DNA from 3 places in the Streptomyces sp. NPDC038280 genome. Region 2 is predicted to be linked to each of the others. Evidence: riboswitches for the same ligand, from Rfam matches in the RefSeq annotation. Region 2 holds a riboswitch; each other region holds the start of a gene.

Region 1 (4,269 bases), on a different contig from region 2:
GGTGCCGAAGATCGAGTCGGCGGTCGACGAGGAGCTCGCGCGCTTCGCCGCCGAGGGCCCCACGCCCGAGGAGATGGAGCGCGCGCAGGCCCAGTTGGAGCGCGAGTGGCTGGACCGGCTCGGCACGGTCGCGGGCCGCGCCGACGAACTGTGCCGCTTCGCGGTCCTGTTCGGTGACCCGCAACTGGCCCTGAGCGCCGTCCACCGGGTGCTCGACATCACGGCGGAGGAGGTGCAGGCGGTCGCCAAGGCCCGGCTGCGCCCCGACAACAGGGCGGTGCTGGTCTACGAGCCCGTCCAGGCAGACGCAGAGAACGGCGCCGAGACCGCCGAGCAGAGCGACGAGGAAGAGGGAGCGGACCAGTGAGCGACGCTGCCGTGTCTTTGACCAGCATGGACTTCCACCCGCAGCCCCAGCCGGGCACCGCGACGCCGTGGGCCTTCCCGGCTCCGGACCGCGGCCGTCTCGACAACGGCCTGACGGTGCTGCGCTGCCACCGCCCGGGTCAGCAGGTCGTGGCCGTCGAGATCTTCCTCGACGCCCCGCTGGACGCCGAGCCGGAGGGCCTCGACGGCGTCGCGACGATCATGGCGCGCGCCCTGTCGGAGGGCACCGACAAGCACACCGCGGAGGAGTTCGCGGCCGAGCTGGAGCGCTGCGGCGCCACGCTGGACGCCCACGCCGACCACCCGGGTGTCCGGGTCTCGCTCGAAGTCCCGGTCTCCCGGCTGCCGAAGGCGCTCGGCCTGCTCGCCGAGGCGCTGCGCGCGCCCGCCTTCGTCGACACCGAGATCGAGCGTCTCGTACGCAACCGCCTCGACGAGATCCCGCACGAGACGGCCAACCCGGGCCGCCGCGCGGCCAAGCAGCTCTCCAAGGAGCTGTTCCCGGCCTCCTCGCGCATGTCGCGTCCGCGCCAGGGCACCGAGGAGACCGTCGCCGGCATCGACTCGGCCGCCGTACGGGCCTTCTACGAAGCCCATGTCCGGCCCGCCACGGCCACCGCGGTGATCGTCGGCGATCTGACGGACGTCGACCTGGACGCGGTGCTCGCCGACTCCATCGGCGACTGGACCGGGAACACCGCCGAGCCCCGCCCGGTGCCGCCGATCACCGCCGACGACACCGGCCGCGTGGTGATCGTGGACCGTCCCGGCGCTGTACAGACGCAGCTGCTGATCGGCCGCATCGGAGCCGACCGGCACGACCGTGTGTGGCCGGCCCAAGTGCTCGGCACGTACTGCCTCGGCGGGACCCTGACGTCCCGTCTGGACCGGGTCCTTCGCGAGGAGAAGGGCTACACCTACGGAGTGCGGGCCTTCGGGCAGGTGCTGCGCTCGTCCGCTCCCACGTCCCCGGGAGGGGCCACCGGCGCCGCGATGCTCGCGATCAGCGGCTCGGTCGACACCCCCAACACCGGCCCGGCGCTGGACGATCTGTGGAAGGTCCTGCGCAAGCTCGCCGCCGAGGGCCTCACCGACGCCGAGCGCGATGTCGCGGTGCAGAACCTGGTGGGTGTCGCCCCGCTCAAGTACGAGACGGCGGCGTCCGTCGCCGCCACGCTCGCCGACCAGGTCGAGCAGCACCTGCCCGACGACTTCCAGGCGCAGCTGTACGCGCGCCTCGCGGAGACCGGCACGGTGGAGGCGACGGCGGCCGTCGTCAACGCCTTCCCGGTGGACCGTCTGGTGACGGTCCTCGTGGGTGACGCCGCGGAGATCGAGGAGCCCGTCAGGGCGCTCGGCATCGGTGAAGTGACCGTCGTCACCGGCTGATTGACAGCGTCCCGAGGATCGGGGACCCCGACGTCACGTTACGTCGGGGTCCTCCCTTTTGTCTGGATTGGGAGGGAAGCGGAGTGTATGGCATGTGGCGTGCACTACAAAACAGCGTGTCTGTTTGGTGATTGAAAGACGATCCGCTTAGCGTCATGGGCGCTGTCCGCCAGTTGCACCCGCCGCACCCGCGGCATCGGGCAGCCATCGCCGAGTCCCCGTCAGGCGCGAGCCTGGGGAGCCGGGGACCCAATCAGTCCCTGGGGTGAATCGGACGCCTTCGCGCCTCGCGTGCGGAGGGGCCCGTAGGAGACCTTCCTGCTCCGAACCCGTCAGCTAACCCGGTAGGCGAGAAGGAAGGAAAGGATCAGCCACTACATGGCGTTCACCCGTGCCACCGGGAAGCACCGTGCCCCGAGCCGCCTGACCCGCCGAAGCGCGCACGTCGCCGGAGTCGCGGCGCTCGCCACCACCGGCGTCATCGGATCACTCGCCTCCCCGGCGCTCGCCGCCGACACGGAGCCCCTCCCCGTGGACACCGGCCTCACCCAGGTCGTCGTCGCCGACTCGCTCGCCGACCGCATCAACGCGCAGGCCGCCGCCCAGGAGCGCGAGGCCGTGGAGGCCATAGCCAAGGCGAAGGCGGAGGCCAGGGCCCGTGCCGAGGCCAAGCGCAAGGCCGAGGCCCGCGCCAAGGAGATCCGTGAGGCCAAGGAGCGCGCCGCCCGTGAGGCCGAGCGCAAGCTCCTCAACTCCTACCGTCTCCCGATCGCCGGCTCGTTCGTCACCACCGGCTACAAGACCGGCGGCTCGCTCTGGTCCTCGGGCAGTCACTCCGGCGTCGACTTCCGGGCCGCCTCCGGCACCAAGGTCGTGGCCGTCGGCTCCGGCACCGTCGTGGAGGCCGGCTGGGGCGGCGCGTACGGCAACAACATCGTGATCCGGATGAAGGACGGCACGTACACGCAGTACGGCCACCTCTCGTCGATCGGTGTCTCGGTCGGCCAGTCCGTCACCCCGGGCCAGCAGATCGGCCTCTCCGGCTCGACGGGCAACTCCACCGGCCCGCACCTGCACTTCGAGGCCCGGACGAGCCCGGAGTACGGCTCCGACATCGACCCGATCGCCTACCTGCGCTCCAAGGGCGTCAACGTCTGACCCCGACCGACCGCTTCTCGCGCCCCGCGCGTCCCGAAGGCCCCGGCTCCTCGCGAGCCGGGGCCTTCGGCGTACCGGGAGCCCACCGTGCCGGGTTCTGGCCAAAAGATATCCATGGATTTCCGGCAGCCATCGGAAATCCCGCCCAGCTGCAATACAGTTCACTAACAGTGAGTTCACGAACAGGCATCAGTCGGATGGGTTTAGCGCGGATTAAGGCGGAGGTTGAACATGCGCATTCCCGCGCATTCGGTATGCACGGCGATCCGCGACGACATCGTCGCGGGTGTCTTCGGACGCGGCAGCCGGCTGACCGAGGAACAGCTCGCGCGCCGCTACGGAGTCTCGCGCGTCCCGGTCCGCGAGGCCCTGCGCACCCTGGAGTCCGAGGGCTTCGTCGTCACCCGCCGCCACGCCGGCGCCTGTGTCGCCGAGCCGAGTGACCGGGAGGCCGCCGACCTTCTGGAGATCCGTGCGCTGCTGGAGCCGATGGGGGCCGCACGCGCCGCCGAGCGCCGCACCGAGGCCCACCTCAAGGTGCTGCGCGGCCTGGTCAGGCTGGGTCAGGAGCGGGCCAGGCGCGGCCAGGGCGAGGATCTGCGCTCGCTGGGCGGCTGGTTCCACGAGACGCTGGCCCAGGCGTCCGGCAGCCCCGGGCTCACCGCGCTGCTCACCCAGCTGCGACACAAGATCGCCTGGATGTACGCGGTCGAGCTCCCGGCGGAGCCGGTCGAGGCCTGGGCCGAGCACGGCGCGATCGTCGACGCCGTGGCGCGCGGCGACGCGGAGCGGGCCCGGGCGCTGACCGCGCTGCACGCCGAGCGTTCGGCTCCCATGCACCGGTTGCGCGGCCCTGTGAGAACCTCGCAACACGCAGTAAACACGGCGAGCGCCCGCAATTAACAAACGCGCCGTATACAAAGAACGAGGAAATGGGGGGCGTTAATTCTGCTGCCCGCCGACGGGGAATGGAGGCGGCGAAAAGCAGAAGAGCCGCACTGCCGGGAGAATTCCCGGGCAGTGCGGCTCCGCCGCAATTCGAAATGCCGCCGAGCGCGCCCGCGCCCCGATGGTTCAGACGGTCTCGGGGAGCTCGTCGAGACCCTCGGCGACCAGCTTCGCCAGACGGTCCAGGGCCACCTCGGCGCCCTCGGCGTCCGACGCGAGCAGGATCTCCTCGCCACCCTGGGCACCAAGACCGAGCACCGCCAGCATGGACGCGGCGTTGACCGGGTTGCCGTCGGCCTTGGCGATCGTCACGGGGACGCCGGAGGCCGTGGCGGCACGGACGAAGATGGACGCGGGGCGGGCGTGCAGGCCCTCGGCCCAGCCGAC
Region 2 (4,269 bases):
CGCAGCCTCGTCATCGCCACGGCCAAGGAGGGCGGGCTGCGCGTCTACGACCTGGACGCCCGCCAGGTGCAGTCGATCCCCGCCCCTCCCCCGCCGGGACCGGACGACGCTCCGGGCCGCTTCAACAACGTCGACCTCATCCACGGTCTGCGGCTGCCGTCCGGCCGCGTCGACGTGACGGTGACCACGGATCGCGGTCACGACCGGCTCCGGATCCATCGCATCACCCCGGGCCGGCCGGGCGGCCCGCTCACGGAGATCACCGACCCGTCCGCCCCGCCGGTCTTCTCCTCCGGTCAGGAAGAGATCAACGACCAGCAGACCGCCTACGGCCTCGCCACCTGGACCGACCCGTCGACCAGGCGCTCGTACGCGCTGGTGAGCCGCCGCAACCGCACGACGGTGGCCCTCCTGGAGCTGGTCGCCACGCCCGCGGGCACGGTGACGTACCGCAGGATCCGCGCCCTCGATCTCCCCTCTGCCTTCCGCCTGCCGAACGGCACTTCATGGTCGCCCTGTGCCGAGCCGGGTGAACTCCCGCAGGTCGAGGGCATGGTCGTGGACCCGGCCAACGGCATGCTCTACGCCGGGCAGGAAGACGTCGGGATCTGGCGGCTGCGTGCCGATCTCACCGGCACCCCGAAGCTGGTGGACAAGGTCCGTGAGTACGGCGTGCCGGGTGTGTACGACGAGAAGACCGAGGAGTGCGTCAACGGGAACGATCCCGGCTACGGCGGCCCCCACCTCGCGGCCGACGTCGAGGGGCTCACTCTGCTGACCGAGCCCGACGGGGACGGCTACCTGCTCGCGTCCAGCCAGGGCGACAACACCTTCGCCGCTTACGACCGGGAAGTCGCCGACGCGAACGAGTACGAGGGCGGCTTCCGTGTCGCCGCCGGCCGGACTCTCGATGGCTCCGAGGAGTGCGACGGCGCCGCCGTCCTGAACGCGCCGCTGGGCAGGAGGTACCCGCACGGTCTCCTTGTCGTCCAGGACGGTCACGACACCCCGGCGGACGGGACGCGTGAGGCCACCGGCTTCAAGTTCGTGGACCTCGGGGACGTCCTGGAGGGCATCGACGACTGACGCCGCAGGCGGGGCGCCGGCGCCGGGACCCGCGGGCGGGAGCCCCGGCCCCGGCGCCGCCCCCTCCGGAAACGCCGACAGGACGTCCTCGCGAGGAGGGCGTCCTGTCGGCGGGTCCGCCTCGGCGTGCTGAGGCGTGGGGGTACTAGTACGGGCCGTTCACGTTGTCGATCGAGCCGTACCGGGCGGCCGCGTAGTTGCACGCGGCGGTGATGTTGGCGACCGGGTCGTAGGAGTCCATCGACGTACCGGGCACGTGGTAGGTCTGGAAGGTCGGGTCGATCACCTGGAGCAGGCCCTTGGACGGGATGCCGGCCATGGCGTTGGAGTCCCAGTTGTTGATGGCCAGCGGGTTGCCCGAGGACTCGCGCATGACGTTGCGGTGGATGCCGTCGTACGAGCCGGGGATGCCGTGCTTGGCCATGATGTCCAGCGACTCCCTGATCCAGCCGTCGAGGTTGTCGGGGTAGGTCGTGGCGGACTCCGCGGCCGCGGGGGCCGCGCTCAGGGTGCTCGGCCGCGTGGAGCGGTCGGCGCGGTCGGGCTCGGCGGAGCGCTTCGGCGTCTTGGCCTTGGCCTTCGCCTTCGCCGCCTCCGACGCGGAGGGCTCAGCCGCGATCGTCAGCTTGAGGCCCGGGCGGATCAGGGACGGGTTACCACCGATGGCCCTGCGGTTGTCCTGGTAGAGCCGCTTCCAGCCGCCGGTGAGCGAGTGCTCGGTAGCGATCTTGGAGAGGGAGTCACCGGGGACCACGCGGTAGATCCCGGGCCCTGCCTTCTTGGCGGCGGCCTTCGGCGCGGCCGCGACCGTCGACGTGACGCTGCTCTGTGCGGTGGCGGACTGCGCCGCGTTCGGCGCGGCACCGGCTGTGGTGGCGCCGATCACCGGAAGAACGAGCGCGGCACCACCGGTGCCCGCGACGGCGATACCTCGGGCGAGCGAGTTCTTCTTGGGGCGGCGGTGCTTTCCCTTTGCGGGCATGTCGAATTCCTCTCCGGCGCCTGCGAGGTGAGCTGTCGGGTCGGACTGGAGATGCCCGGCCGCAGTGGCTGCGACTTCACCCCAAGACGTTCCGGATTTCCGGATCGACGGCTTACCTGGGTCCCCCGCTCCTGCCGTGGGTGAGTGGGTTCGGATTCCGGAAGGCGGCAGGATTCGGCGGTCCATCCGGATTGACCGTGACGTTAAGCGAGAGAGACGCGGCGAGACAAGGCCAGAATTCACGACCGCATTCGAAATGAGCGGGGAAGATCGCGAAAAGCATGCCATCGGACCTGAAGCCGGAACTCAACTCTCTTTCCGCAGAACAGTTCTGGGCGGAGCCCTCATTCGCCCTCACGATCGGTGACGTGACTGACATCACCTCGCGTCGCTGCGGGAAGGACCTTTGCCACAACAGGAGTTGAGCATGCGAAAAGTCCGCATAAGACCGTCTCATTCATGTCTTAATGGGCAATAGACGCAAACCGACGATAGGGGCAATATCGGACGCAAGCGGGCATTCGCCCCTCGTCCGGGACGGGTCCGCTCCCTCACGCTGCCTGCCGTCTGTGCCTCCGGGAGGGGTCCGGGCGGTCCCGCGAATGACAAATGTCATCCCTTCCTCTGATGCGAGTCGTCCTGTCGGAGGACGGCAGCACAGAGCCCCGCGAATGAGGATGGAGGCGCCGTGCGCGCGGTGCGCGCGAGCCGAGAGAACGGGGCTTTTCCCATGCGCTTAACCGAGCCGGGCGGCCGCCCGAGCCGTCGGAGAGTTCGACTCGCGACCGCTGTGGCGTCAGCAACTCTGCTGTCGCTCACCGTCGGTGTACTCCCTGCCCACGCCACACCCCCCAAGTCCGCCCCCTCCGCCCGGTTCGCGGAGGCCGCCGCCCCGGCGGCGCATCTCCCCGAGCTCGACCGCAAGGCGCTGCGCGCATCGCTGGAGGCGTTCCACCGGGCGGGAATGTACGGCGCCTATTCGGCGGTCCGGGAAGGATCCGAGGAGTGGCGGGGGGCGGTGGGCGTCGCCGACGTGACGACCGATCGCCCGATGCGGCCCGATTTCGAGCACCGGATCGGGAGCATCACCAAGACGTTCACCTCGGTCGCCGTCCTCCAACAGGTGGGCAACGGACGCATCGACCTGGACGCGCCGATCGGCCGCTATCTTCCGGAGCTGATTCCGGGAGAGCGAGGTCAGAAGGTGACCGTCCGGATGCTGCTCAACCACACGAGTGGCATTGCCGATTACATCCTGCCCGCGTTTCCCGGCCTGGTGGAGAACCCCGGAAAGACACTCGACGAGAACCGCTTCCGCCATGTGGCTCCGGAGGAACTCGTCCGTCTCGGTCTCGCGGCCCCGCCGGTCGCGGAGCGCGGCACGCACTCCTACTCGAACACGAACTACATCATCGCCGGACTGCTGCTGAAGAAGGTCACCGATCAGGAGCCGGAGAAGTACATCGCCCAGCACGTCATCCGCAAAGCCGGCCTCCGCCACACCTACTTCCCGCGCTCCCCGTACATCTCCGGACCGCACGCCAGGATGTACGAGTCGATGTACGGCTATATCGATCCGCCCCGCGACTACAGCGTCTACGACATGTCATGGGGTGGCACCGCAGGTGCGATGGTGTCGACGATGGCCGACCTCAACGACTTCTACCGCCGCTTGCTCGGCGGAAAGCTGCTCGGCGCCGCCGAGTTGCGGGAGATGAAGACGACCGTCCCGGCCTACGAGCCGGAGCCGGGCCAGGAGGCGCGCATGCGCTACGGCTTGGGTCTGTACACCCTGCAGATGCCCGGAGGCGGCTGGTACTGGGGGCACGACGGGGGCGTCTTCGGTGCCGGAACCTGGGCCCTGTCCACCGAGGACGGCCGCCGCCAGGTCGCCATCGGCTACAACCTGATGAAGTACGAGCGGTACGACGACCAGAACAAGCCGAAGCCGGACCCGATCGGCGACGCGCTGGTCGGCTACGTCGACGGCGCCCTCAGCGGCCGGGCGAAGCCCCGGCTGCGACAGCCGGGGCCCGGCACACCGCTCTCGACCCATCCCTTCGTCACGCCGGAACAGCTGCGCGGCTGAAGGGCTTCCGCGGGGTGATGACGACCGCCCCCGCCGCGGTCGTCATCACCCGCACAGCGGCGCGTACTACGCCCAGGGGCCGGCCTCCTGGGTGGGGACATCGCCTCCCGCG
Region 3 (4,269 bases), on a different contig from region 2:
GGCTGCTGACCTGGCTGGCGATATGGACCCGACAGCGGGAGCTGCGCACGATATCCGGATCGCTGCCCGCGTACGCGGCGGCGGGCTGGCTCTCGCCCGCCGAGCCCCTCGCGCTCTCCTCGATGCGGGCGCGCGGCATGGCCAGGGACTTCGCGGCGCGTACGTACGGACCGGCGGCGGCCCGGGCGGTCGCCGAATACGAAGCCTTCGCGACGAGCCTGGCGTTTCTGCGGCACCGGGCCCACCGGGGCGCGGCCGGCCCGGACTTCATGGCGCGCGAGCAGGAGCTGCTGCACCACCTGTGGCAGCGCAAGGGGATAGCGGCGCCGTCGCTGACGTACGCGGCGCGGGCCACGGGCCGGGTGTGGACGCCGCCGCCGTACCGGGACTACGGCTCCTACAACCCGTACCGCTCCTGACCCTGCGGAGAAACCGGCAGCCATGGCGTCGGGGGGGTGTCGCCAGGCTGCCGGCGTGCGAGGACGCGCCGGTGCGAGCACCGGCGGCCGTCAGGGACTCACGGACGTGGGACCGCGCCGGCCGGGCGGTGCGCTCGGCCGTGCGGTTCGGGGTGAGGCGTGTCAGAGCGTGCGGAGGGGCTGCGGGCGCGGCCGCCGTCAGACGCTGAGGCCCTTGCCCCGGAGCCAGGCGGCGGGGTCGACGCCGTCGCCGCCCGGGGTGTGCACCTCCAGGTGCAGGTGCGGGCCCGTGACATTGCCCGTCGCGCCGACCCGCCCGATGGTCTCGCCGGTCCCGACCGTCTGCCCGGCCCCGACCGTCATCGACGACAGGTGGCAGAACCACACCTCCGTACCGTCCTCCAGCTCCAGGACGATCCGATAGCCGTACGAGCCGGACCAGCCGGCCGACTTGACGGTGCCGCCGTGCACGGCCTTGACCGGGGTGCCCGTCGGGGCCGCGAAGTCGAGACCCGTGTGATAGCCCGAGGACCACATCGATCCGGACTGGCCGAAGGTGGAGGTGATCGTGTACGAGGAGGTCGGAAGCGAGTAACTCGCGGCCAGTTCGGCCAGCCGCTCCGCCTCGGCCTTGGCCGCGGCTTCCGCGTCCGCCTTCTTCTTCGCCTCGGCCGCGGCCTTCTGCGCGGCCGTCTGCTGCGCCTTCGCCTCGGCGGCGGCCTGCTCGGCGGCGGACTTCTCCGAGGCCGCCTTCGCCTCCGCGTCGGCGGACGCCTTCTGCTGCTCGGCCTGCTGAAGGATCCGGGCGCGCAGTGCCTCGCCCGCGTCGGCGCCGGTGCGCTGCCCGGGGCCGGCGTCAGTGGTCAGGGAGGCGGTGGTGAGGGGCGCGGCGTTCTGCCCGTCGGTGTTCTCGCCGTCCTCCGCGTCCCCCATCAGGGAACCGATGCCCGGCAGGGAGGAGGCGTCCGGCACATGATCCGTGATCGCGTCCGGGAGGTCGGGCAGCGATATGGAGACCGGCGGCTTGTCCTGCGCGGTGGCCATGCCGGCCCCGCCGACGGCCGCGATGACACCGACGCCGAGGACGGTGGAGCTGCGGGCGAAGTTGGAGCGCTGCTTGGCAACGCGGTGCCGGCCACGCACGGGGCGGACGGAGTCCTCGGTGGGATTCCATTCCTCCCACACCGTGTCGGTGCCCGCGCCCGCGGCACCCGAGGCACCGAACGAGTCGAAGGGGGCTTCGGGGGCAGGGGTGTTGGACGCCACGGAGGCGTACTCCTTTCCTTCCTTATCGCCTACCGGGTTAGCTGACGGGTTCGGAGCAGGAAGGTCTCCTACGGGCCCAATTCGACCCGATTCACCCCAAGGTGGTGGTTCCCCGGTTCCCTTGCGGAATTCGGCGCGTGCGCACGGTGCCGCCTCTTGCGACGGTTGTGACGACCGCACTGCGTTATCGAACGTTAATAGACGCGGGGACCGGATTCCAAGCTGTTCCCCTTGATCATTCCCCGCCCCCACCAGGACTTATGAGTGGCAACCAGGCGCAATCGGGCGAGTTGAGGACCCGCCCTCCGGCCGCCGGAAACCCACCCGATCTGATCGTTCGTCAACTGTTATGCGCAGGGGTGTCCTTCGACTACGCACCGTGTGCGCCGTCGGTTACGGCACGACGGGCATCGTCCTGCGCCGCGCGGGCTGGCCCTCCCCCGGCCTGCTCACCGCGAGCAGCGCCATGTCGTCGTTCGAGCCGCCGCCCGTGTACCGCCGTACGTCGTCCACCAAAGCGTCGAGCAGTTCCCCGGGCCCGGGGAAGATCCGCCCCGCCAGCCGCGCGGCGGGGTCGTAGAAGACGCCGTTCGCGTCGCGCGCCTCGGACAGTCCGTCCGTGTAGAGCAGCAGGGTCGCGCCCGGCGGGTACGGCGCCTCGTCGGCCCGGTCCGGCCACGCCGCCAGGTCGCCCATGCCCAGCGGCAGCGCCGGCTCGGACGGCTCCACCCGGCCGAGGCCCCCGTCGGCGTACAGCAGCAGCGGCTCCGGATGGCCGCGGTTCACGACGCGCAGCACGCCGGCCCCCCGTGGGATCTCGGCGAGCACGGCCGTCGTGAACCCCTCGAAGGCGTCCAGGTCGTCCCGGCGGGCGCCCTCCCGGGTGAGCGCCCGTTCCAGCCGTTGCGCCACCCCCTCCAGGGTTCTCTCCTGCTCGGCGGCCTCCCGGAACGCCCCGATGACGATGGCCACCGCCTCCACGGCGTCGAGCCCCTTGCCGCGTACGTCCCCGACGACGAGCCGGACCCCGTACGGCGTGTCCTGCACCGCGAAGAGGTCCCCGCCGATGAACGCGTCCGCCTGCGCCGCCTCGTACCGCGCGGCGATCTGCAGTCCGCTGATCCGCTCGGCGGGAACGGGCAGTACCGCCCGTTGAGCGGTCTCGGCGATCACCCGCGCGGACGCCAGCCGTTCACCGCTGCGCCGGACGACCCGGTTGACGAGCAGGGCCAGCGCGGAGACCGTGAACACGGTGAGGATCTCGGTCAGTGCCGGGACCCTGCCGATCGTGCCGTTGTAGATGTGCAGTCCGAGAACGGCGGCCAGGGCGGCGAGGCCGGTGACCAGGGTCGTCCGCAGGGAGAAGAACGGCGCCGCGATCAGCGGGGCGGCCGAGAAGAGCGGAGCGGCGGTGAAGGTGGGCGGGGTCGCCAGGTCGTAGACGACCCCGCCGACGATCAGAAGCGCGGGCAGCGCCCGGATGAACCGGCGCGCCCGCTCGCTCCGGGTCGGGCCTCCCCGTCCTCCGTCGGTGCCGCCGCCCCGCGATGGTCGCCCCACCTGTGCTCTCCCTGCCCGGTCCGCCTTGGAGTCGCCCCGCGGAAGGCGAGGGACGGCTGCGGACGGTACCGCGCCCCACCCAGGCTGGCCGTAGCCGCGCCGCGCGGCGACTCGCCATCGGCCAACCGGGGAAGGGTCCACCCACCCGGACCACCCACCCGGACCACCGGGCCCCCCACCGCCAACCCACCCGGACCACCCGACCAGCGCTCCGGGCCCCCGACCACCCGACCGGCACTCCGAGGCCCGCGGCCCGGCGTTCGCGCGGACTCAGGCCCCCTCCCGCACCCCCTCGCCCGACTCCTCCTCCGCCTCTTCGCGCGGCTTTCCGGGCGCGAGCCGCCCGCCCCGCGCGAGCGCCGCCACCGCTCCCGCGCAGCCGAGCCCCACCGCGCACAGCACCAGCCACGGCAGGGCCGGCCACCCGCCCACGCCGAGCAGCGCGCCCGTGCCGAGGTTCCCGAGGGTGATGCCGATCCCGCAGACGGTGTTGTAGAGGCCGTAGTGCGTGGCCGGCCACCGGCCGCCGGACAGCGCGACGACGGTGTCCATCTCAAACGGGTAGAGGACGGCGTTCCCGACCGCGAGAACCGCAGCACACAGCAACAGTCCGGTGATCCCGCCGACCGCGACCGGCAGCAGGAAGGCGGCGCCCAGCAGCGCGAGCCCGGCCACCAGACACCGCTGCCGGGACCACCGCCGCTTGCACCAGTCCGTGATCCGCAGCTGGCCGCCCAGGGTGACCAGCGCGGAGACGACGAAGATCGCGGTGGTCGCGGCGGTCGACCCGGCCGCCAGGGGCAGGGCGAGATAGACCTGGAAGGACAGGACGTACGACCCGGTCATGGCCAGCGCGAAGAGCAGGAACGGCCGATTGGCCAGGACCGTCCGGAACTGCCCCCGCTCCTCGTCCCGCTCCTCCGGCCCCGTCCCGGCCGTCCGTACCGGCAGATGCCGCAGCTGTACGAGCGTCAGCGCGGCGAAGAGCAGCGCGGCCACCGCGCACGTCAGCCGGAAGGACACC

The links. Region 2 has a riboswitch for cyclic di-AMP ahead of ACZ7J0_RS24840 (transglycosylase SLT domain-containing protein). Riboswitches for the same ligand answer to the same signal wherever they lie in the genome.
Region 1: another riboswitch for cyclic di-AMP. It lies ahead of ACZ7J0_RS04540 (M23 family metallopeptidase); the one in region 2 lies ahead of ACZ7J0_RS24840 (transglycosylase SLT domain-containing protein).
Region 3: another riboswitch for cyclic di-AMP. It lies ahead of ACZ7J0_RS14735 (M23 family metallopeptidase); the one in region 2 lies ahead of ACZ7J0_RS24840 (transglycosylase SLT domain-containing protein).

Annotation. Positions count from the first base shown of each region.
Region 1 is NZ_JBVJYZ010000001.1:1,016,016-1,020,284, reverse strand. Features, by position in the region: gene ACZ7J0_RS04550 (M16 family metallopeptidase) at 1-367, shown strand, start outside; gene ACZ7J0_RS04545 (M16 family metallopeptidase) at 394-1,776, shown strand; cyclic di-AMP (ydaO/yuaA leader) riboswitch at 1,975-2,141, shown strand; gene ACZ7J0_RS04540 (M23 family metallopeptidase) at 2,155-2,934, shown strand; gene ACZ7J0_RS04535 (GntR family transcriptional regulator) at 3,166-3,837, shown strand; gene ACZ7J0_RS04530 (HPr family phosphocarrier protein) at 4,009-4,269, opposite strand, start outside.
Region 2 is NZ_JBVJYZ010000014.1:10,565-14,833, reverse strand. Features, by position in the region: gene ACZ7J0_RS24845 (phytase) at 1-1,086, shown strand, start outside; gene ACZ7J0_RS24840 (transglycosylase SLT domain-containing protein) at 1,232-2,068, opposite strand; cyclic di-AMP (ydaO/yuaA leader) riboswitch at 2,071-2,225, opposite strand; gene ACZ7J0_RS24835 (serine hydrolase domain-containing protein) at 2,859-4,157, shown strand; gene ACZ7J0_RS24830 (hypothetical protein) at 4,224-4,269, opposite strand, start outside.
Region 3 is NZ_JBVJYZ010000005.1:330,674-334,942, reverse strand. Features, by position in the region: gene ACZ7J0_RS14740 (PrsW family intramembrane metalloprotease) at 1-419, shown strand, start outside; gene ACZ7J0_RS14735 (M23 family metallopeptidase) at 618-1,685, opposite strand; cyclic di-AMP (ydaO/yuaA leader) riboswitch at 1,697-1,831, opposite strand; gene ACZ7J0_RS14730 (PP2C family protein-serine/threonine phosphatase) at 2,079-3,245, opposite strand; gene ACZ7J0_RS14725 (MFS transporter) at 3,516-4,269, opposite strand, start outside.